3 regions of the Streptomyces sp. NPDC127108 genome follow, and region 2 is predicted to be linked to each of the others. Evidence: riboswitches for the same ligand, from Rfam matches in the RefSeq annotation. Region 2 holds a riboswitch; each other region holds the start of a gene.
What was found. Region 2 has a riboswitch for cobalamin ahead of ACFVHO_RS13680 (ABC transporter substrate-binding protein). Riboswitches for the same ligand answer to the same signal wherever they lie in the genome.
Positions count from the first base shown of each region.

Region 1 (7,904 bases), on a different contig from region 2:
TCCTTCTCCCGATCCGCGGCCCGCATCTCGGGATCACGCCCGTGCGGACCGCGGAGAGGCCAGAATTGGAGCATGTCGAGTCGAGATCAGTTGGAGCGGCGAATCCGGGCGCTCTCCGACGAAGCTGCCGTCCGGGCGCTCACCGCACTGGTGGAGGAGCGCGGTCTGCTGCCGGACGCGAAGAAGTGCCCGTGGAACGACGCCGAGTTGCGGGATGCGCTGGACGCGGCGGACGTGGCGGCCTACGCGTCAGTGGAGCAAGCCGACGCCACGGAGGGTGAGTTGGCCCGCGCCGCGCTGGAGTACGCCGCGGATCTGGGGGACGGTGAGGCGCGGACGGTCAGCGAGGCGGTCGACTTCGCGCAGGAGCCGAACGTGCGCTTCGACCCCGTCGCGCTCTCGGTCACCGTCCTGGTCGTCGTGCTGCTGCAGACGGAGGTCGTCGTGAAGCGGGACACGCGGGGACGGTGGGCCCTGACCATCCACAAGCGGGCGATGCGGGACGCGGCGCTGGGCCGTGTCTTCACGGCCCTGCTCTCCCGGCTCAGCGGCGGGAAGTAGTCCTCGCCGGAAGCCGGGGGCGGCTCGACGGCGGCCGACGTACAACACCACGGGGGCGAGCGTGACGGTCTCGGTTCGGATGCCCTACAGCTGGCGCTGCGAGGAGTGCGCCCGGGAGCGGACCGCTCCGGCGTGGCGTGTCATGGACGCCCGGGAGCGCGCCGACATCCTCGACGCCCCCGGTCCGGGCGTGTCGTGGGTGGACTGTCCGGAGTGCGGGGCGAGGGCGTACGTCGACGACGCGCCGCTCCTCGTCCTGCGGCCCGGCGTCACGGCGCCGCTGCTGATCGCCCTCCCGATGGCGGAGCTCCGGGGCGGCCCCGGTGACTCCGGGGTCGCCCTCCTCGAAGAGGCGCAGGAGGCCGGTGCCTTTGAGGGCGACGGTTTCGCCGGGCGGGCGATCCCCCTGCCGCGCAGACTGCTTTCGGTGGTCCTGGCCCGCGACCTCGACCGGGACCTGACGGACCCCGAGGCGGCCTGCCGCGCGCTGCCGAACGACGGGACGTCCACCGCCGACAACTACCGGAGCTTCCTCGGTTATCTCGCCGAGGAGCGCGCCGAGACCCGGATCGTCGAACTGCTGGGCGCCGTGCTGGCCACCCCGCCCGAGGGGTTCGCCGAACTCCTCCGTACGTACCCGGAGTTGACCGCTGACACGGCGGTGCGCGACGCGGGCCGTGCCGAACTGCACGCCGCCGCCGGGACGCCGCTCGCCTCGATCCTGGAACGACGGCAGCTGCTCCTGGACGAGCTGAGCGACGGCCGGACGCCGCACGAGACGGCGGTGGACCACTACTTCACGTCCCTGGGCCGATTCGGCGCCGAACTGCGGGCTCGACTGCAGGACCTGTACACCCGGGCCCTGGAAACCGAAGGCCCGGAGACCGTTCCGGTGGCCCGCGAGGCCCTTCAGCTCGCCGCCGACCTCGGCGAGGAGGACATGGAGACCGTCCTGGCCGCCCGGCTCGGCGAACGCCTCGTGGACGCCGTCCGCGCCGGACTCGAAGCCGACGTCACCGAGGCCGTGCACGTCCTCGAACACGCCCTGAGCCGACTGACCGAGGGCACCCTGCCCTGGGCGGAGGTCGCCAACAACCTCGCCAACGCCCACTACTTCCGCGACGACGGCGACCAGCTCGAGGTGTGGGAGGCGGCCCGCGACCTGCTGGCCCGCGCGAGCGCCCTGGACCGGAGCGAGCACCCCGAGCACTGGGCCCTCGTCCAGACCAACTACGGACTGCTCCTCGCCGAACGGCCCGGGGGCGACGCCACCGACCTCACCCTCGGCATTGACCGCATCACGGCCGGACTGGAGGAACGGTCCCCGGAGCGCTCCCCGGTCGACTGGGCCTACTCCCTGGTCAATCTGGGCCTGCTGCTCTCCCGCCGCGACGGACCGGACGACGCGGGCCGGGCCGAGCGGTGCTACCGCGACGCCCTCCACCATCTCGACCCGGACGACGACCCCCTCCTGTGGGCGCAGATGCAGTGCAACCTGGCCCACCTGCTGCTCTCCGCCGACCCCGTCGACGCGCACGGTGCCCGGGCGGCGGCCACCGCGGCGCTCGACCTGAGCAGGGCGCGACCCGGCCTCCTCAACACCGGTCGCATCGCCTGGCTGCTGGCCCAGGCGGGCGACCACATCGACGGCCCGGACAACGCCGGGAGCATCCGGCTGCGCCAGGACGCGCTCGCCGCGACACCGCCCGCGGTCGCACCGACCCTGCACCTCAGCATCGCCCGCGAGCTGCTCAACTCCCACGCCGAGGCGGAGCGCTGGCAGGAGGCCGCCGACGTGGCCTCGGACATGCAGACGGCAGTGAACGCGCTCTTCGACGCCCAGGTCACGGCCGCGAGCCGCCGCGGCGTACTGGTCCAGGTCGACCGGCTTGCCCGCTGGACCGCCTTCCTGCTGGCGCGGGCCGGTGCCCCCGAGCGGGCCGTCGAAGCGCTGGAGCGCGGACTGGCCTGCGAGCTGTCGGTGGTGACCGGCCGGGGTGCGGTGGACCTGGCGGCACTCGAACGCGTCGACTCCGTCATGGCGGACCGTTACCGCGTCGCGCGGACACGCTACGCGTCCGCCGTCACGCACGCGTCGGACATGACGCCGGGCGGGCTCGCCCCCGCCGTGCGGGAACAGGCCGAGGCCGAACGCGCCGTGCGCACCGTCGTCGACGAGATCCGGGGCATCCCCGGCTTCGAGGACTTCCTGCGCACCACCGAACTGCGGGACATCGTCCGCGCCGCGGGCGGACTGCCGCTCGCCTACCTGGTCAATGCCCCCTGGGGCAGCTATGTCCTGACGGTCCCCGCCGACGGGTCCGCCGTGCGGGCGGTGACCGTCCCCGAGGTCACCAGCATCACCGTGACCCGGCTCCTGATGATGGACCTGGACAACCCGGACGACGACACCCCGGGCCTGTGGCTCGTTCAGCAGGCCCCGCGGCTGACCTACCGCCGCAGGCTCCCGGAGGCCCTGGACCGCCTCCTCGCCCTGGAGCCGCTCGTGCGGCCTCTGGCGCGGCTCCTCGCCGAGGACCCACGGGGCGAGGCCGTCGTGGTGCCGACCGGCCTCCTGGGACTCGTACCGCTGCACGCCGTGCCGCTCGGGTCCGGCACGGACGAGGTGCTCGACGACGTCGGCACCCTGACCGTCTCCCCGTCCGCGAGCGTCTACGCGGCCACCCGCGCCCGCTCCGGACGCCCGCCGGAGGGGCCGCCGCACCTGGTGGCCGTCACCGACCCCGACGGTTCACTGCCGGGCAGCCGGACCGAACTCGCCGAGATCCGCGCCCTGTTCGCGTCCTGGGGCGAGGCGAGCTGCGCGGTGGGGGACGAGGCCACCGTCGACTGGGTGCTCTCGCACCTCGCCGAGGCCTCGTACCTGCACCTGAGCTGTCACGGGAGCGCCGGGTTCGAGGGCGGCTCGCTCGCGCTCGCCGACGGCAGGCTCGACATGGACGCGCTCGTCCGGCACCAACTGCCCGGCTGCCGCCTTACGGTGGCCAGCGCCTGCCAGTCCGGCCACTACGCGATCCTCGACGCCCCCGACGAGTTCCTCGGCCTCCCGGCCGGGTTCCTCCAGGCGGGGGCGGCCTGCGCGGTGACCAGCCTGTGGCTCGTGGACGACCTCGCGACCGCCGTGCTGATGACCCGGTTCTACGAACGCCTCGCAAGCAGCGAGGCCCCGGTGCCGGCGCTTCGCCGTGCGCGCCGCTGGCTGCGTCGGCTGACGTGGGACGACCTCACCCGGTACACGGACTCCCACCCCCATCTGGCGGCCCTGATCGAGCCCTACGCCGCGCGGGCGGAGGGCGGCGAGCGCCCCTTCGCGTCCGCCGTGCACTGGGGCGCGTTCACGGCATGGGGGTCCTGAGGGGCGGACCGGCCACGGGAGTCCTGAGGGATTGGCGAAGCCGGAGCGCGCGGACGGTCAGAGGCGCCGCGTCGGCCCGTACGGATCGAGGGTGTAGTCGACGACCCGGTCGCCGGGGGACTGCGGGGCTCTGACCTGCATGAGCGTGTAGCGTCCTCCGGTCAGGCCGGTGAGGATCACCGTCGCCGGGTACGCGGCCTCCCGGCCGTTCGCGCACGTGGGCTCGCAGACGCGCTCCCACCCCTGGCCGGTGCCGCGAGCGGTGGGCTCGCCCCAGTCCGACCACTTCAGCTTCTTCAGCCCGATCCCGCCGTCGCCGCACGCCAGGACGAACATGGCGGGTCTGGACAGCGGCTTGCCCCCACAGGTGACGATCGCCGCGGGGCGCGTGCTGGGCCGGGCCTCGGCCGTCGTCGGCACCCGGGGCGAGGGCTCGGCGGCCTCCGAGGGTTCGGGGGCGGGCGGCGTGGCCGATGCCCCGGCCGATTGCCGAGGCCGCTCCGAGGCCGGGACGGTGGCCGACTCCTGGACCGTGGGGGTGGCTCGCGGCGGCCGGGAAGTGGTGTCCGTGTCGCTGTCGCCCCCGGGGTCGAAGAGGAGGGTGACGAGGACGGCCCCCACGGTCGCCGCGACGAGCGCTCCCACGGCGAGCGGCCACTTCCGGGGGGACGGGGCGGAATCGGACGGCGGGGCGGGGTGCCCCGGACCGGCCGGGGACTCCGTCGCGGGGGCCGCGGCCTCCTGTTCGGCTTCCCTGCGGGCCAGCTCCTCCCGGAGCCGGGCGATCTCGGCCTGTTGCGCGGCGATCAGCTCGTGCACTTCCAGGGGCCAGGGGCGCGCCGCCGGGGTGAGCTGCCCGAGGCCGTCGAGGAGCTGGGCCGGGGTCGGCCGGTCGTTCGGGTCCTTGGCCAGGCAGCGGGCGACGACGGGGCGGATCCTGGCCGGGAGCCCGCTGAGGTCGGGCTCCGTGTGCACCACGTTGTACAGGGTCTGCGGGACGGAGGGGCCGACGAACGGGCAGGTGCCCGTGCAGGCCATGACCAGCACCGTGCCCAGGGAGAACACATCGCCGGCCGGGCCGGGCGGCAGCCCCTCGGCCTGCTCCGGGGACATGAAGCCGGGGGAGCCGACCAGCCAGCCCGAACGGGTGAGTTCCGTGGTGCCCTCGCCGTCGGTCGCCCGCGCGACGCCGAAGTCGATGACCCGCGGGCCGTCGTCGGCGAGGAGCACGTTGGACGGTTTGAGGTCCCGGTGCACCAGGCCCGCCCGGTGGATGTCGCGCAGGGCGGAGGCCAGCCCCACGGCCATGCGCAGCACTGCCTCCTCCGGCAGGGTGCCGACGGCCGTCACCGCTTCCTGGAGGGAGGGGCCCGGCACGAACTCCGACGTCAGCCACGGTTCCGGCGCGTCGGCGTCGGCGTCGATCACCGCCGAGGTGTACGCCCCGGACACCTTGCGGGAGGCGTCCACCTCGCGGCGGAACCGGGCCCGGAAACCGTCGTCCTCGACGAGTTCCTGGTGCACCTGCTTCAGCGCCACGAGGGTGCCGTCCGGCGCGCTGCCGAGCAGTACGCGTCCCATACCGCCCCGGCCCAGCTCCGCGATGGTCCGGTACTGCCCGACTTCCTCCGGGTCCGTCGTTCCCAGTCGTTCCACTGTGTCCCCCGCATCCGAGTCCCGTGGCAGGAACGAGTCTGCGCGTGTCATGTACACGAAACAAGGGGGCGCGTCGGCGGGTCGCGCGCGGAGGTGGCGGACCGTCAGATGATGACGGAACCCTGCCGGTCGCGCAGTCGGGTGTGGACTTACTAGGACGTCCAAGTATATGTTCGTGGACAAGCCCGCGGTGCAGGGAAGCCGGTGTGAATCCGGCACGGTCCCGCCACTGTGACCGGGGAGTGCGTTCTCGCGTGAGACAACGCCACTGACGGAGAAGTCCGTTGGGAAGGCGGGAGAACGGGCGCTGATCCGGGAGTCAGGATACCGGCCGTGGGGTGTTCCGTGTTGTCCACGAGGATGGAGCAGACACGCATGGCCCCGGTGTGCACCCACGACCCTGGTGATCCGGCGATGCGAGCGACAACCCCCGCTGTCTGACGGCCCCCGGCCGTTCGCGTCCCCTTCTTCCGTCCGTCGATCCGGCATGCCCGCGCACGCCGCCGACGGCCGGTCGGACGCGCCCGTCCCCGGATCCCACCTGACGAAAGAGCAGGCCCCCATGGTCCGTGAACTGACCCACTTCATCGGCGGCAAGCACATCCCGGGAACATCGGGCGCGCTGGCCGACGTGTACGACCCGAACACCGGCGAGATACAGGCCCGCGTCCCGCTCGCGAACCGCGCGGAGACCGAGGCGGCCATCACCGACGCGGCCGAGGCGCAGCGCGAGTGGGGCGAGTGGAACCCGCAGCGCCGCGCCCGCGTCCTGCTGCGGTTCCTGCGGATCGTCGAGGGCGAACGCGAGTCGCTGGCCCGGATGTTGTCGGCCGAGCACGGCAAGACCGTCGCCGACGCGCACGGCGACCTCCAGCGCGGCCTCGAGGTCGTGGAGTTCGCCGCGGGCATCCCGCACCTGCTCAAGGGCGAGTTCACCGACAACGCCGGGACCGGCATCGACGTGCACTCGCTGCGCCGCCCCATCGGCGTCGTCGCGGGCATCACGCCGTTCAACTTCCCCGCGATGATCCCCCTGTGGAAGGCCGCGCCCGCCATCGCCTGCGGCAACTCCTTCATCCTCAAGCCGTCCGAGCGCGACCCGTCCGTGCCGTTGCGCCTCGCCGAGCTCTTCCTCGAGGCGGGCCTGCCGCCGGGCGTCCTGAACGTCGTCAACGGCGGCAAGGAATCCGTCGACACCCTCCTGGAGGACCCGCGCGTCGAGGCGCTCGGCTTCGTCGGCTCCACGCCGATCGCCGCGCACATCTACGCCACCGCCGCCGCCCACGGCAAGCGCGCCCAGTGCTTCGGCGGCGCCAAGAACCACATGATCGTGATGCCGGACGCGGACCTCGACCAGGCCGTGGACGCGCTGATCGGCGCCGGTTACGGCTCGGCGGGCGAGCGCTGCATGGCGATCTCCGTGGCCGTGCCGGTCGGCGAGGCCACCGCCGACGCCCTGGTGGCCCGCCTCAAGGACCGCATCGGCGCGCTGCGGATCGGCCGCTCCGACGACCCCGAGGCCGACTTCGGCCCCCTGGTGAGCCGCGACGCCCTCGACCGCGTCCGCTCCTACGTCGACCTCGGCGTCGAGGAGGGCGCCGAACTCGTCGTCGACGGCCGGGACTTCAAGCTGCCCGGGCACGAGGGCGGCTTCTTCGCGGGCGCCTCGCTCTTCGACCGCGTCACCCCGGACATGCGGATCTACCAGGAGGAGATCTTCGGCCCGGTCCTGTCCGTCGTCCGCGCCGCCGACTACGAGGAAGCGCTGCGGCTGCCCACCGAGCACCCCTACGGCAACGGCGTCGCGCTCTTCACCCGCGACGGCGACACCGCCCGCGACTTCACCCGCCGCGTCGACACCGGCATGGTCGGCGTCAACGTCCCCATCCCGGTACCCGTCGCGTACCACACCTTCGGCGGCTGGAAGCGCTCCGGCTTCGGCGACCTCAACCAGCACGGACCGGACTCCATCCGCTTCTACACCCGCACCAAGACCGTCACCTCGCGCTGGCCCTCCGGGGCCAAGGAGGGCGCGAGCTTCACCATCCCGACGATGGGGTGACCGCCGTGACCAGCTCACTGCTCACCGAGGACCAGCTCGCCATCGTCGAGACCACCCTCGACTTCGCCCAGGAGCACCTCGCCCCGCACGCCCTCTCCTGGGACCAGGAGAAGCACTTCCCGGTGGAGGTGCTGCGCAAGGCCGCGGACCTCGGGCTCGGCGGGATGTACGTCGCCGAGGACGCGGGCGGCTCCGGGCTCACCCGCGCCGACGGCGTCCTCGTCTTCGAGGCCCTCGCCTCCGGCTGCC
Region 1 covers NZ_JBHXTE010000029.1:46,438-54,341, reverse strand. Annotated here, with positions in the region: gene ACFVHO_RS24495 (hypothetical protein) at 73-561, shown strand; gene ACFVHO_RS24490 (CHAT domain-containing protein) at 623-3,937, shown strand; gene ACFVHO_RS24485 (protein kinase) at 3,995-5,593, opposite strand; cobalamin riboswitch at 5,765-5,944, shown strand; gene ACFVHO_RS24480 (CoA-acylating methylmalonate-semialdehyde dehydrogenase) at 6,156-7,655, shown strand; gene ACFVHO_RS24475 (acyl-CoA dehydrogenase family protein) at 7,661-7,904, shown strand, end outside.
Region 1: it holds a riboswitch for cobalamin, as region 2 does, so the genes downstream of both, ACFVHO_RS24480 (CoA-acylating methylmalonate-semialdehyde dehydrogenase) here and ACFVHO_RS13680 (ABC transporter substrate-binding protein) in region 2, are expected to answer to the same signal.

Region 2 (7,904 bases):
CGGATACGGGCTGTGGGCAACGCTCCAGCAGGACCGGAAGTAGCGACGCGACTGATGCCAGGACACTTCGAACCGATCCCGGGCGGCGGCGCGGCCGTCGCGCTCGACGAGGTCGAGATCTCGATCATCCGCTCGCTGGCCGTGCAGCTCCTCGAGCTGATCGGCCCGGGGGACGAGCCCGCGGGCGACGACGGCGACCCGTTCGCGGAGCTGTTCGCCGAGGGCCCGAGCGAGCCGCCCACCGACCCGGTGCTCAAGCGGCTGCTCCCGGACGCGTACGGCGGTCCCGGCAGCGAGCCGGGATCCCTGGAGAAGGCCGACGAACTGCGGGCGTACTCCGCCGAGTTCCGCCGCTTCACCGAGAACGACCTGCGGGCCCGCAAGCGGGACGACGCGCTCGCCGTGATCCGCTCCCTGGACGCGCTCACCGTCGCGGGCGAGGGCGGTGCCGTCCTGAAGCTGTCCGCGGAGGAGTCGCGCAGCTGGCTCGGCGCGCTCAACGACCTGCGGCTCGCGATCGGCGCCCGGCTCGACGTGACCGACGAGGAGGACACCGACATCCTCTACCGGCTGCCGGACTCCGACCCGCGCAAGCCGATGGTGATGGCCTATCTGTGGCTGGGCGGGCTCCAGGAGACGCTCGTCGAGACCTTGATGCCGTGACGCCGGTGCCGTGACGGCCCGCCGCCGATGTCGTGACGGTTTTCCGACGTTCGCGTGACGTCGGTTTGAAGATCACAGACGTTCGCTCAACGGACGCTCAAATCCGGATAACGATCCTGTCACCTCGGCGCCCTCTTTGGGGCGTCGAGGTTTCTTTGTCCGCTTCTTCCTGTGCCGTATGCCACATATGGCTCATTCGATCACTGTGACGGTCGTGATAAATCTTCACGACCGCTCGGTGACGCCACCCATGTCACCGGGGGCGCTAGAGGCCGGCAGACCGTCGGCGGCACTCCATCACCATCCGGGGGGATCAGGACCTGGTCCGCGGCGAAACCGCAGTTCGCGGCGCGGATCAGCATGGAGAAAGGCGTCACCATGACCTCAGTGCAGGTCGAAGAACACCACGACGGGCACGGCGGCAATGGTTCCGCGGCGGCCACGGAGGGCGCGTCCGGCGACAGCGAGGGTTATCAGCGCGGGCTAGGCGCCCGGCAGATCCAGATGATCGCGATCGGCGGTGCCATCGGCACCGGCCTGTTCCTCGGCGCGGGCAAGGCCATTCACAAGGCCGGTCCCAGCCTCATCCTCGCGTACGCCATCGCGGGCCTCGTGATCTTCTTCATCATGCGCGCGCTCGGCGAGCTCCTGATGTACCGGCCCGTGTCGGGCTCGTTCTCGGAGTACGCCCGTGAGTTCGTCGGCCCGTTCTTCGGGTTCGTGACCGGCTGGACGTACTGGCTCTTCTGGGTCGTCACCGGCATCACCGAAGTCACCGCGGCCGCCCAGTACATGCAGTACTGGACACATGACTCCATTCCACAATGGGCGTACGCGCTGATCTTCACGGTCATCCTGTACGGCGCCAACCTGATCTCCGTGAAGCTCTTCGGCGAGCTGGAGTTCTGGTTCTCGATGGTCAAGGTCACCGCGATCATCGGCATGATCCTGATCTGTGCCGGCATCCTCACCATCGGCTTCTCCGACGCCGGTGACACCGCGTCCGTCTCGCACCTGTGGGACAACGGCGGCTTCTTCCCCAACGGCATCGGCAACACGCTGATGACGCTGCAGATCGTGATGTTCGCCTTCCTCGCCGTCGAGCTGGTCGGCGTCACCGCGGGCGAGTCCAAGGACCCGAAGAAGACCCTGCCCAAGGCGATCAACACCGTGCCGTGGCGCATCGCCGTCTTCTACGTCGGCGCCCTGATCATGATCCTCTCGGTCGTGCCGTGGACGTCGTTCCAGCCGGGCGTCTCCCCGTTCGTCGCCGCCTTCGAGAAGATGGGCCTCGGCGTCGGCGCCGCGATCGTGAACTTCGTGGTCCTCACCGCCGCGCTCTCCTCCTGCAACTCGGGCATGTACTCCACCGGCCGTATGCTGCGCGACCTCGCGCTCAACGGCCAGGGCCCGAAGTTCTTCACCAAGCTCACCAAGAACGGCCTGCCGCTGGTCGGCACCACCTTCTCCGCCGCGCTGATGCTCGTCGGCGTGTGGATCAACTACCAGTGGCCGGGCGAGGCGTTCAACTACGTCGTCTCCTTCGCCACCATCTCCGGCATGTGGGCCTGGATCATGATCCTGGTCTCGCAGATCAACTACCGCCGCAAGGCCGACCGCGGCATCGTGCCGCAGTCCACCTTCCGCGCCCCCGGCGCCCCGTACACCAGCTGGTTCGCCCTCGCCTTCATCGGCATGGTCATCGTGATGATGGGCATCGACAAGGACGCGCGGATCTCGCTGTACTGCGCGCCGATCTGGGCCGCGATCCTGTGCGTGTCCTACCTGGTCCTGAAGAGCCGCGACCCGGAGGCCGCGGCCTTCAAGAAGCGCGTGCACGGCGGCCCGGCCGCCGAGGACGCCGCACCGGTCACCAAGGACTGACCCGTCCGGGGTCGCCAAGGACTGACCCCGGACGCCTCACGTCCAGCATGCGGGCGGCCCCGTACCACACTTCGGTACGGGGCCGCCCCGCTGCTTATCCTGGCCGACATGCTGACCATCACCCAGGCCCTCCACGACCAGATCGTCGCGCACGCGCGCAAGGACCACCCCGACGAGGCGTGCGGCGTCGTCGCGGGGCCTGCGGGCACCGACCGTCCCGAGCGCTTCGTCCCGATGCTGAACGCGGCCCGCTCGCCCACGTTCTACGAGTTCGACTCCGCCGACCTGCTGAGGCTCTACCGCGACCTGGACGACCGCGACGAGGAGCCCGTGGTCATCTACCACTCGCACACGGCCACGGAGGCCTACCCCTCCCGCACCGACATCAGCTACGCCAACGAGCCGGGCGCCCACTACGTCCTCGTCTCCACCGCCGACACCGACGACGCCGGACCCTTCCAGTTCCGCTCGTTCCGGATCGTCGAGGGCGAGGTCACCGAGGAGGAGGTCAGGGTCGTCCAGGCATACTGAGCGGGAGCTTTACGACCCTAGAGGCGGCAGGACCCAGGAAGCCGGTGGAAATCCGGCGCGGTCCCGCCACTGTGACCGGCCGCGCCCGCGCCCGGGAGTCAGGAACTGACCTGCCGCCTCCTCCACATGCACTCAGGGGACGCGGAAATCCCCTGGAGGAGGCCCGCACCCCATGCGTACCCGCGCCCTGCTCGCCGCGGCGGCGATCCTGCTGCCGCTCACCGCGTGCTCGTCGTCCTCGTCGTCCGACGACGACTCCGGAAACTCCGACGCCAAGGCCGCCGGATTCCCGTACACCGTCACCAACTGCGGGACGAAGACGACATACGACGCACCCCCGAAGCGTGCGGTCACCATGAACCAGCACGTGACGGAGATCCTCCTCGAACTGGGCCTGGAGGACCGCATAGCGGGGACCGCCTACCTCGACGACAAGGTGCTCCCCGAGTACGAGAAGGCGTACGACTCCCGCCCGGTCATCGCCAAGGAGTACCCCTCGTACGAGAAGCTGCTCGCCGCCAACCCCGACTTCGTGTACGGCGGTTACGCGAGCGCCTTCGCGGCGGGCGACGGCCGCTCCCGCGACGCCCTCGCCAAGTCCGGCATCAAGACCCGCCTCAACATCGAGGGCTGCGCCAAGAAGCCCGTCACCATGGACGACGTGTACCGCGAGGTGCGCGAGGCGGGCGCGACGTTCGGGGTCGGGGACCGGGCGGCGAAGTGGGTGCGCGACGCGAAGGCCGAACTGGCCGCCACCGCGAAGCAGTCCGCCAAGGGCGGCAAGAAGCCCTCCGTCTTCGTCTACGACAGCGGCGACAAGACGGCGTTCACCGCGGGCGGCCGGGGCATCGGCAACGACATCATCGAGCGCGCGGGCGGCCGCAACGTGATGTCCGACCTGGACAAGTCCTTCGGCGACGCCTCCTGGGAGACGGTCGTCGACCGCCGCCCCGAGGTCATCGTCATCTACGACTACGGCGCCTCCACCGTCGCCCAGAAGAAGAAGCGCCTCCTGGACGACCCGGCCCTCAAGGACGTCCCCGCCATCAAGAACAAGAGGTTCGCGGTGCTGCCGCTGTCGGACGTGGTGCTGGGGGTGCGGGCACCGGGGGCGGTGAAGAAGCTGGCGGAGCAGATGCGGTGAGGCCTGGGAGCGGCAACTTTCAGCCCGTCTGGCGCTCGGGCGCGAGGCCTGGGGGCGGCAAATTTCGGCCTGTCCGGCGCTCGGGGGCGAGGCCTGGGGGCGGCATATTTGAGCCCGTCCGGCGTTTGAGGACGAGGCGCGGAGCGCCGATCGGGGGCGGCCCGTCCGACCCGAAGGGACCCCCCACCCCCGGGGGCCCGGGGGCAGCGCCCCCGGTTTCGGGAAGGGGCGGGACAGGGGAGCCCCCGGCAGGGCACCCCACCCGCACCCTCCCCTACAGCCTGGTCATCACCGCCCTCGTCCTCGCCCTCGCGGCCGCGAGCCTCGCCGCACTGGCGTGGGGCTCGGTCAGAATCCCCACGGCCGACGTGGTCCAGATCCTGACGGGCAACGCCGACCCCTCCCCGTACCGCACGATCGTCCTGGACGTCCGCCTCCCACGGGTCATCCTCGGCGCGGCCGTGGGCGCGGGCCTCGCGGTGGTCGGCACCACCCTCCAGGCCCTGGTCCGCAACCCCCTCGCGGACCCGTTCCTGCTCGGCGTCTCCTCGGGCGCCTCCGCGGCCGCGGTCGCGGTGATCGTGCTCGGCCTGGGCGCGGGCATGGCGACGACGGTGACGATCCCGGCGGCGTCCTTCGTGGGCGCGTTCCTTGCGCTGCTGGTGGTGTACGCCCTGGCCAGGGAGCCGGGCGGCGGCTTCACGACGAGCCGCCTGATCCTCGCGGGCGTGGCCGTCTCATACGTCCTGGCGGCCCTGACCAGCCTGATCCTGGTCGTCTCGGCCCGCGCCGACCACCTCAAGGAAGTCCTGTACTGGACCCTGGGCGGCCTCGGCAGCGCCCGCTGGGACATGCTCGCCTTGCCGTTGACGGTCCTGGCGGTCGGCACGGCCCTGCTGATCGCCCTCGCCCGCCCGCTCGACCTGCTCCTGGTCGGGGAGGAGGGCGCCACCGTCCTCGGCCTGGACACGGGCCGGTTCCGCGCGGCCGTGTTCGTCCTCGCCTCGCTCGTGACCGGCGCCCTCGTCGCGCACAGCGGGGCCATCGGCTTCGTCGGCCTGATGGTGCCGCACGCGGCCCGGATGCTGGTGGGCGCCGCGCACCGGGCGCTGCTTCCGGTGGCGGCACTGATGGGGGCGGTGTTCCTGGTGGTGGCGGACCTCGCGGCCCGCACGGTCGCGGCGCCGCAGGACATCCCCGTGGGGGTGCTCACGGCGCTCACCGGCGGCCCGTTCTTCCTGTGGCTGCTGCGGCGCGGCCGGACGCGGGAGGGGGCGGAGGCATGAAGCTCCGTACCGAGAACCTCACCTACGACACCCCGTCCGGCCGCCGCCTCGTCGACGCCGTCTCACTCTCCGTCTCCGCAGGTGAGACGGTGGGCCTGGTCGGCCCCAACGGCAGCGGCAAGACGACGCTCCTGCGCTGTGTGTACGGGGCGCTCACGCCCACCGGCGGCCGGGTCCTGCTCGACGGCGACGACCTGGCGGACGCCGGCGTCAAGGCCCGCGCCCGCCGCATCGCCACGGTCCCGCAGGACGGCCAGACGGGCTTCGAACTCACCGTCCGCCAGATCGTCGCCATGGGCCGCTCCCCGCACAAACGCTTCTGGGAGGGCGACACGGCCGCCGACGAGGAACTGGTCCGCGACGCCCTGGAGCGGGTCGGCGCCGCGGCCCTGGCCGGGCGCGGTTTCGCGCGGCTGTCCGGCGGCGAGCGCCAACGCGTCCTGACCGCACGGGCGTTGGTGCAGGAACCGGCCGTCCTCGTCCTAGACGAACCGACGAACCACCTGGACATCCGCTACCAGCTGGAGATCCTCGGCCTGGTCCGCGGCCTCGGCACGGCCAACCTGCTCGCCCTGCACGACCTGACCCTCGCCGCGTACTACTGCGACCGCCTGTACGTCCTCGACGCGGGCCGGGTCGTCGCCTCCGGGCCGCCCGGGGACGTCCTCACCGGCGAGCTCCTGGCGGAGGTGTACGGGGTCGCGGCGGAGGTGGCGGTGCATCCGGCGACGGGGGCGCCGACGGTGACGTACCTGCCCGGGGTGGTGGGGGAGCCCCGGGCCTGAGCCCGCGGCACCCTGCCTCCCTACGGCCGGAACGCCTTGCCCCCTACGGCCGGAACGCCTTGCCACCTACGGCCGGAACGCCTTGCCCCCGACAGCCGGAACGCCCTGTGCCCGACGGCCGGAACACCCCGCCCCGTCCGGCCACCGAACGCGATCCGTCCGGCATCCGAGATCACATTCCGGGTCCCGGACCGGGAATCGTTACGATGACCGCATGGTTTCGAACGACGTGAGCATCCATACGACGCCGGGCGCCCTGCTCGTCGGCCGGCTGCACGTCGACCTGTGCCGTCTCGCCAGCGCCATCTGTCGGCCCTGACGGGCGCCGCCCCGCCCGCCGCACCGCGGCGGTGAGCCACGGCGCCGTACCCGCGGCCCCCGCACCCCGCCGCCCGCCCTCGCGCGGCGCGCCCCGCTCCGCACCAGCACGGCACCACCCACGCAGCGCCCCCGCACCAGCCCCCGCTCCACTTCCGATCCACTCCCGATCCACTCCCGACAGGAGCCCCGCATGGCCATCGAGGTCCGCATCCCGACCATCCTCCGCACCTACACCGACGGCGAGAAGGCCGTCCAGGGCAGCGGTGACACCATCGCCGCGCTCTTCGCCGACCTCGAGTCGCGGCACGCGGGCATCCAGGACCGGCTGATCGACAAGGACAAGGGCAACAGCCTGCGCCGCTTCGTGAACGTCTACCTCAACGACGAGGACGTCCGCTTCCTCGACGGCGTCTCCACCAAGCTCACCGACGGCGACAGCGTCACGATCCTGCCGGCCGTCGCCGGCGGCATGGCCTGAGGGACCCGGCTCCCCGATGCGTTACGACTCCCCGCTCGCGGCCGTCGGCAACACGCCGCTGGTCCGCCTCCCGCGTCTGTCGCCGTCCCCGGAGGTCCGCGTCTGGGCCAAGCTGGAGGACCGCAACCCGACCGGCTCGGTCAAGGACCGCCCCGCCCTCCACATGGTCGAACAGGCCGAGAAGGACGGCCGGTTGACGCCCGGCTGCACCATCCTGGAGCCCACCTCCGGCAACACCGGAATCTCCCTCGCCATGGCGGCCCGGCTCAAGGGCTACCGCATCGTGTGCGTCATGCCGGAGAACACCTCCCAGGAGCGGCGCGACCTGCTGACGATGTGGGGCGCGGAGATCATCTCCTCGCCCGCGGCGGGGGGTTCCAACACGGCCGTACGCGTCGCCAAGGACCTGGCGGCCGAGCATCCGGACTGGGTGATGCTCTACCAGTACGGCAACCCGGACAACGCGGGCGCCCACTACGCCACCACCGGCCCCGAGATCCTCGCCGACCTGCCCTCCATCACCCACTTCGTGGCGGGCCTCGGCACCACCGGCACGCTCATGGGCGTCGGACGTTTCCTCCGCGAGCAGCGGCCCGACATCAAGATCGTCGCAGCGGAGCCCCGCTACGACGACCTCGTCTACGGTCTCCGCAACCTCGACGAGGGCTTCGTCCCCGAGCTCTACGACGAGTCCGTCCTCACCACCCGCTTCTCCGTCGGCTCCGCCGACGCCGTGACCCGCACCCGGGAACTCCTCCGCGAAGAGGGCATCTTCGCGGGCGTCTCCACCGGTGCCGCCCTCCACGCCGCCA
Region 2 covers NZ_JBHXTE010000013.1:159,391-167,294, forward strand. Annotated here, with positions in the region: gene clpS (ATP-dependent Clp protease adapter ClpS) at 1-43, shown strand, start outside; gene ACFVHO_RS13665 (DUF2017 domain-containing protein) at 55-663, shown strand; gene ACFVHO_RS13670 (amino acid permease) at 1,042-2,547, shown strand; gene ACFVHO_RS13675 (Mov34/MPN/PAD-1 family protein) at 2,656-3,078, shown strand; cobalamin riboswitch at 3,064-3,207, shown strand; gene ACFVHO_RS13680 (ABC transporter substrate-binding protein) at 3,251-4,222, shown strand; gene ACFVHO_RS13685 (FecCD family ABC transporter permease) at 4,510-5,508, shown strand; gene ACFVHO_RS13690 (ABC transporter ATP-binding protein) at 5,505-6,293, shown strand; gene ACFVHO_RS13695 (putative leader peptide) at 6,508-6,612, shown strand; gene ACFVHO_RS13700 (MoaD/ThiS family protein) at 6,805-7,092, shown strand; gene ACFVHO_RS13705 (PLP-dependent cysteine synthase family protein) at 7,109-7,904, shown strand, end outside.

Region 3 (7,904 bases), on a different contig from region 2:
TTTGCTCGAATTGCCATGGTTCCCGTTCCCTGGAAGCGCTGAGCCGACCCGTCCGGAGCGGCGCGTCATGGTACGAGGACGCCGTACCGGATTCCCATGATCGAGGTCACCGTGCGTGCCGGGCATGGGACGCGCGGACGCGGGTAGCCGCACCGGACGACAGGCCCGGCCGCGCCCGCGCACAATGGGCTCATGGGTTCCACGGCCACGGACACCACCGCCCCGGACGGCGCCGCCGCGTCCCGCGAGTTCGTCCGCGCCGCGCCCCCGCCCGGCGGCCTGGTCGTGTCCGCCGTGGGCTACCGCACCCAGGGCCAGCGCCCCGCCCTGCACCGCGGCCTGCCGTCCCCGTACCTCACGCTGATCTTCTCCCTCGACGGCCCCGTCACCACCGGCCGCACCCCCGGCCAGGCGACCGGGCCCGACGCCGTCCGCACGGACATCGTCGTCGGCGGCCTGCACCAGAGTCCCGCGTACGTCGTCCAGCCCGAGCACGAGGCCGGCATCCAGCTCGCCGTGCACCCGCTCGCGGCCCGCGCGCTCCTCGGCCTGCCCGCCTCCGAGCTCGCCGGGCAGCTCGTCACCGACGGCACCGACGTCCTCGGCCGGGTCGCCGCCGACGTACGGGAACGCCTCTGCGAGCAGGACGACTGGGGCGACCGGTTCGCCTTCCTCAACGCCTACTTGGCGCGCCGCGCGGCCGACGCCGAGCGTGCCGGGGGCGTCCGGCCCGAGGTCGGCGAGGCCTGGGCCTGGCTCGCCCGGCACCGCGGCGCCGGTACCCTGCGCGGCCTGTCCGCGCACGTCGCCCTCAGCGAACGCCGGTTGTCCGCGCTGTTCCGTGCCGAGACCGGCGTCACCCCCAAGCAGGCCGCCCGCCTCATCCGCTTCCAGCACGCGAAGGCCGCCGTCGTCCGCGCGGTCGCCGCGGGCACGCGCCCCGACCTCGCCCGGATCGCCGCCGACCGCGGGTACTACGACCACTCCCACCTCGTACGGGACTTCCAGCAGTACACGGGCCTGAGCCCCACCGCCTGGCTGGCCGAGGAGTGCCGGAATATCCAAGCCGGAGGGCACGCGGGCGGCGAAGACTGGGACGCATGAACACCAATGAATCCCCGCAGAACGTGCAGATCACGCAAATCGGCCAGGGCGACCAGGCCGACCCGGCCGACCCGACCGCGGCGAACCGTCGCGCGCCCGACGTCTGGGCGACCTTCCAGGCCGACGACGCCCCCGCCCTGATCGACTTCCTCGTCGGCACCGTCGGCTTCCTGCGCACCGCCGTGTACGAGGACGGCGACCGCGTCGCCCACGCCCAGCTCGACTGGCCCGAGGGCGGCGGCGTCATGCTCGGCAGCTACGACCCGAAGGCCGCCGAGTGGTGCCTGCGGCCGGGCACGTTCGGCGCGTACGTCGTCACCGACCACGTCGACGACCTCTACCGCCGTCTCACCGCCGCCGGTGCGAAGGTGATCCGCGAGATCGAGGACCAGCCGTACGGCAGCCGCGAGTTCGCGATCGCCGACCCCGAGGGCAACAAGTGGTCCTTCGGCACCTACCGCGGTGAGCCCGCCCCGACCAGGGGCGATGCCACACCGGAGTGATAGCTTGCGGACGCCAGTCGTACCCACACCTGGGTCGGGGAATCCGGTGGGAATCCGGAGCTGACGCGCAGCGGTGAGGGGGACGGGCGGGGCCAGCGGCCACTGGGAGTCCACGGACCCCCGGGAAGGCGGCCCCGCCCGGACGAACCCGAGTCCGAAGACCTGCTGGCACCGCCGTCCGCACGGGCGGCGGAGTTCGCAGACCAGGCTCCGCGCATGAGCCCTGAGACTCGGGAAGACGTGTGCCTTCGACCACGCGACGCGTTCGCCGTATACCCCTCACCGCCCTCCTGTCCGCGGGCCTCGTCCTGCTGACCGCGTGCGGCGGCTCGCCCGCGAAGACGTCGGACAAGGCGCGGGCGGGCTACCCCGTCACGCTCACCGCCTGCGGCGAGCGGACGAAGGTGCAGGCCCCGCCGAAGCGGGCCGTCTCCCTCGACCAGGGCTCCACCGAGATCCTCCTCTCCCTCGGCCTCGCCGACCGCATGGTGGGCACCGGCACCTGGACGGACCCCGTCCTGAAGGGCCTGGCGAAGGAGAACGCCAAGGTCCCGCGGCTCGCGGACCGCTACCCGTCGCTGGAGAAGGTCCTCGACAAGGAACCGGACTTCGTCAGCGCGTCGTTCCTCTACACGGTCGGCAAGGGCGGCGTCGCCGACCGCGCCAAGTTCACCGCACTCGGCGTGCCCGTCTACGTCTCGCCGACCGACTGCGCGGGCAAGGACAACGCCGGTGACGACGACGGCACCCGCACCAAGACCCTCACCATGGACACCGTGTACGGCGAGATCCGCGACCTCGCGCGCGTCTTCGACGTGGAGAAGCGCGGCGAGAAGCTGATCGCGGACCTCAAGTCCCGCGCCGCGCGCGCCAAGAAGTCCGTCGACGCCTCCGACACCACCCTCATGTACTGGTTCGCCAACTCCGAGTCCCCGTACATCGCGGGCTGCTGCGGGGCCCCCGGCGTCATCACCCGCGAACTCGGCGTGAAGAACGCCTTCGCCGACACCCGCGAGGAGTGGCCCCAGATCAACTGGGAGACCATCGCCGACCGCGACCCCGACGTGCTCGTCATCGGCGACCTCACCCGCAGGTCCCAGTCCGCCGAGAGCGCCCGCCAGAAGATCAAGTTCCTGGAGTCCAACCCGGCCACGAAGAACCTCACGGCCGTGAAGAAGAAGCGCTACGTCCTGCTCAGCGGCCAGGCCCTGAACCCGAGCATCCGCACCGTCGACGGCATCGAACAAGTCGCGGCGGCGCTGCGCGAGTTCGGCCTGACGAAGTGAGCGCCGCCGCGGGCGGCGCCGGCCCGCACCGTCTGCGCTCGGCGGTGCGCGGCGGACTCCTCACCCTGGCCGGGCTCGCGGTCCTGTTCCTCTCCGTCGCCGTGGCCGTCACCATCGGCCCCGCCGACATCTCCGTGCCCGACGTGTGGTCGGCCGTGGCGGCCCACCTCGGCTGGGGCGAGGCCGAGCTGACGCCGATCCGCGACGGCATCGTGTGGAACCTGCGAATGCCGCGCACGCTCCTCGCCGCGGTGTGCGGCGCGGGCCTCGCCGTGTGCGGGGCGGTGCTCCAGTCACTCCTTCGCAACCCGCTCGCCGACCCGTTCGTGCTCGGCGTCTCCTCCGGCGCGTCCACGGGCGCCGTGGCCGTCGTGGTCCTCGGTGTCGGCGGGGGAGCGCTGTCGGTCCCGGCGGGCGCCTTCGTCGGCGCCGTCCTGTCCTTCGCCCTGGTCATGCTGCTCAGCCACACCCTCGGCGACACCACGGACCGGGTGGTCCTGTCCGGTGTCGCCGCGATGCAGCTCTTCTCCGCGCTCACCTCCTTCGTCGTCCTCACGGCCGCCGACGCCGAGACCACGCGCGGCGTGCTGTTCTGGCTGCTCGGCTCGCTGAGCGGCGCGGCCTGGACGGACGTCTGGACGTGCGGCGCGGTACTCGCCGTCGCGCTCGTCGTGTGCCTGCTGCACGCCCGCACGCTGGACGCGTTCGCCTTCGGCCAGGACGCCGCGGCCACCCTCGGCGTCCACGTGGGCCGGGTGCGCGTGCTGCTGCTCTGCACCACGGCGCTCCTGACGGCGGCCCTGGTCAGCAGCGCCGGGGCGATCGGGTTCGTGGGCCTGGCGCTGCCGCACGCGGCCCGGGCGGTGGTGGGCGCGGGCCATCCGCGGCTGCTCCCGGTGACGGCGCTCGCGGGCGCGGTGTTCCTGATCTGGGTGGACACCCTCGCCCGCACGGTCCTCGACCCGCAGGAGGTCCCGGTGGGGGTGGTCACGTCGCTGATCGGCGTACCGGCGTTCGTGGCGGTGCTCTACCGGACGAGGAAGAGCCGATGACGTACGGGAAGGCGCGGGAGCCGATGACGTACGAGAAGGCGCAGGAGCCGACGGCGTACGAGAAGGCGCAGGAGCCGACGGCGTACGAGCAGACGGAAGAGCCGTCGGCGTACGAGAAGCCCGCGCCCCCCGGCCTCGCGGCGGCCCGGGTCTCCCACGAGGCCGGTGGCCGCCTCATCGTCGACGGCATCACCCTCGCCCCCCGCCCCGGCACCACGCTCGGCCTCATCGGCCCGAACGGCTCCGGCAAGTCCACGCTCCTGCGCCTCCTCGCGGGCGTCCTCGCGCCCGCCGCGGGCGTGGTCACGCTGGACGGCACGCCGCTGCCCCGGCTCGGCCGCAGGGAGACGGCGCGCAGGCTCGCGGTGGTCGACCAGCACGCGAGCACCCAGGTGGAGCTGACCGTACGGGAGGTGGTGGCCCTCGGCCGCATCCCGCACCGCAGGCCCTGGTCAGGGAGCACGCCCGCCGACGAGGCCGCCGTCCGGGACGCCCTCGACCGCACCTCCCTCACCGACCGGGCCGACCAGTCCTGGCACACCCTCTCCGGCGGCGAACGCCAACGCGCCCACATCGCGCGCGCCCTGGCCCAGGCCCCCCGCGAGCTCCTCCTCGACGAACCCACCAACCACCTGGACATCCAGCACCAGTTGGACCTCCTGAACCTGATCGCCTCGCTGCCCGTGACGACGGTGATCGCGCTGCACGACCTCAACCTGGCCGCCATGTTCTGCGACGAGATCCTGGTCCTGAAGGAGGGCAGGGCGTACGCGCACGGCACACCCGCGGAGGTCGTCACCGAGGGGCTGATCGCGGAGGTGTACGGGGTGCGGGCGCGGGTGACGCCACCGGCGGACCCGCTGGACCACGTGTCGGTCCGCTTCCTGCGCACGCCCCCGCGGCAACAGGATCCTTAAACTCGCCCGAGAAGCCGCGGCAGGCTCACCGGAAGGCCCGCTGCGAGCTCACCGGAAACCCGCCAGCCAGGGGGAGACACCCATGACGCGCCAGAGGATCCCGGCCGACGACGAGGTCCCCCTCGACGTCCTCACCCACCTGCGCACCGTGTGCCTGAGCCTCCCCGACGCACACGAGGAACCGGCCTGGATCGGCACCCGCTGGCGTATCCGCACCGCGACCTTCGCGCACGTCTACCTGACCGACTGGACCCGTTCCCACTCCCCGTCGGCGCGCGCCATCGCGACCGAGGGCCTCACCACGACGCTCACGTTCCGCTCGACCGGCGAGGAGTTCGAGGCCCTGACCAACGCGGGCGCCCCGTTCTTCCGCCTCTCCTGGGGCAGGAACGTCGTGGGCATGCGCCTGGACGAGGCCACCGACTGGGCCGAGGTGGCGGAACTCCTCACCGAGAGCTACCGCGTTCAGGCACCGAAGCGGCTCGCGGCGCGGGTCGGCCCACCCCCGGCGACCGGGTCCCCGGGGGAAAACGGAGGAGATCCATCCGATCGGCGGAGGGGGGAACGTTCTTCCAGGTGAACGGGGCGCCATTCGATCAACCGAGGTGTCACGGGGCTGCGATCCTCGGGCCGAAAGCCGCCGCGGACCGCTCACCGGTCCGGGCCGAACCGACCCCCCTCACCAAGGAGTTCCCCGTGCCTGTCCGCCGCCTGGTGACCAGTGCCCTCGCCGCCACCGCTCTCGCCTTCACGTCCCTGGGCGCGGTGACCGTCACCGCGACCCCCGCGGCCGCCGACCCGTGCGGTTTCTACGAGACCTCCGCCGACGCCTTCTACAACCACTGCACGTCGGACGGCTCCCGCGTCGTCATCGAGGTCAGGGTCTCCATGGCCCCCGACTACGAGCGCTGTGTCGGCCCCGGCAAGACGTGGCTGGGCTCGGCGAGCAAGATCCAGGGGGCGCACTACGTCAACCGCACCTGCTGACGACCGGACTTCGGTGAGAAGGTGACGCTGCCGGCGGGCAGCGCCACCAGCGGCCCGGGCCCGCGCGCACCAGCGCGCACCCGGGCCGCCGCCGTTCCCCTCAGGGGGACAAGCTCTCCTGGCTCCTCCCGGGAGCCTCTTGTTGGTCTACACCAATAAAGTACAGTTTGCGCCTGTGCGACGTAACCGAGTCGCTTCAGGCCCTGCCGGAGAGCCAGTTGATGATCCCTCGCATACGTACGACAGCGCGCACCGCCGCCCTGGGCGCGACCGTCGTCCTCCTGGTCGCGGCCTGCGGCGGCCCCGCCGACCGGTCCGAGGGCACGTCCGGCCGGTCCGGCGAGGAGTCGCCCGCGTCCAGCGCGCCGCCCGCCGACAAGGAGCAGGAGCTCGTCGAATGGGGAAAGGGCGACGCGGAGGACGGGTTGCGGCGGGCCCAGAGGGCCATCGGTTATGACGACACACCTGCCGAATGGGTCAGCGACGGAGTCTCGTTCTTCCCCGAGGGGCTCAAGGAGACGTTCCCGACGCCGGGCAAACGGCCCTACCGCCTCGACATCACGTGTGCGGCACCGAACACCGACGAGATCACACTCACGCTCGCCCGTGGTGACGACGAGCAGGAGTGGATCGTCCCGTGCGGCGAAGGGCAGGCGGACCAGTTCAACATCCCGCCCGGCGCCACCCCGTTCACGGCCCGCGTCGCCCCCGACGGGCGGCGGTCCGAGAACTTCGCCCAGATCGTCTGGCGCCTGAACACCATCGCCCCGGACGACGTGTTCGAGTGCGAGGACGACATCGTCGGCTGCGACGAGGACGAGTCCTAGCCGACGGCCGGCGCCCTCCTAGAGGCTGTCCAGGAAGTTGCCGACGGCCTCCACCACGCGGTTCTTGCGGCGGTGCGCCTTGCTGCAGTAGAGCCGCCTGCGCCATCTGCGCGACTGCGGCACGGGTGTGTTGCACCACGTGCACGGCAACGTTCGTGTCCTTGGCGTTCTTGCGGTCCTTGCTGTTCTTGATCCCCCGTACATGCCCGCACTCTAACCGGTGGGCTTGGTGGCGCGGACGATCGCGGACCGCATGCTGTCGGCGACGGTGTGGGTCGGGGTGATCTCGACGCCGGTGAAGCCTGCCGCTTCCAGGCCGCGCCGGTACTCGGCGAAGGACAGCGCGCCCGCGATGCAGCCCACGTAGTCGCCGCGTTCGGCCCGCTGGGCGGGGGTGAGGGTGTCGTCGGCGACGACGTCCGAGACGCCGATGCGGCCGCCCGGGACCAGCACGCGGAACATCTCCGCGAAGACGGCGTCCTTGTCGGTGGACAGGTTGATCACGCAGTTGGAGATCACGACGTCGACGGTGTTCGCGGGCAACGGGACGGCCTCGATGGCGCCCTTGAGGAACTCCACGTTGGTGGCGCCCGCCTTCTTCTGGTTGGCCAGCGCGAGGGCGAGCATCTCCTCGGTCATGTCCAGGCCGTACGCCTTGCCGGTCGGCCCGACCCTGCGGGCGGACAGCAGGACGTCGATGCCGCCGCCCGAGCCGAGGTCGAGGACGCGCTCACCCTCGTGGAGATCGGCCACGGCCGTCGGGTTGCCGCAGCCGAGCGAGGCGGCGACGGCCTCGGCGGGCAGGGTGTCGCGCTCGTCGGCCGCGTACAGGGCGCCGCCGAAGTTGTCGTCGACCTCGACGGGCTCGGGCCCGCAACAGCCGGTGCTGCCCTCGGCCACCTGGACGGCGGCGGCCGCGTACCGCTTGCGGACGGTCTCACGCAGGTCGGTGGGCTGATCGCTCATGACGCGCCTCCTGGAGGAGAGAAACGGAGCTTCTTGATTCGAAGTCTGTCGATGTAACGTTGCGCCTTGGATCGAAGTTTGTCAACATAGAGGAATGTCGAAACAAGAGCTCGTGGTGCTGGGGCAGGCGGCGGCCGACGGATGCTGCCCGGGGCTGCTCACCGCGCCCCTGGGCGAGGATCAGGCCGTCGAACTGGCCAAGGTGTTCAAGGCCCTGGGCGACCCGGTCCGGCTGCGGCTCCTCTCGATGATCGCCTCGGGC
Region 3 covers NZ_JBHXTE010000011.1:139,449-147,352, reverse strand. Annotated here, with positions in the region: gene ACFVHO_RS11950 (haloacid dehalogenase-like hydrolase) at 1-17, opposite strand, end outside; gene ACFVHO_RS11945 (helix-turn-helix domain-containing protein) at 193-1,104, shown strand; gene ACFVHO_RS11940 (VOC family protein) at 1,101-1,607, shown strand; cobalamin riboswitch at 1,605-1,792, shown strand; gene ACFVHO_RS11935 (ABC transporter substrate-binding protein) at 1,850-2,893, shown strand; gene ACFVHO_RS11930 (FecCD family ABC transporter permease) at 2,890-3,945, shown strand; gene ACFVHO_RS11925 (ABC transporter ATP-binding protein) at 3,942-4,862, shown strand; gene ACFVHO_RS11920 (MmcQ/YjbR family DNA-binding protein) at 4,945-5,442, shown strand; gene ACFVHO_RS11915 (DUF6355 family natural product biosynthesis protein) at 5,559-5,849, shown strand; gene ACFVHO_RS11910 (hypothetical protein) at 6,071-6,676, shown strand; gene arsM (arsenite methyltransferase) at 6,890-7,642, opposite strand; gene ACFVHO_RS11900 (ArsR/SmtB family transcription factor) at 7,737-7,904, shown strand, end outside.
Region 3: it holds a riboswitch for cobalamin, as region 2 does, so the genes downstream of both, ACFVHO_RS11935 (ABC transporter substrate-binding protein) here and ACFVHO_RS13680 (ABC transporter substrate-binding protein) in region 2, are expected to answer to the same signal.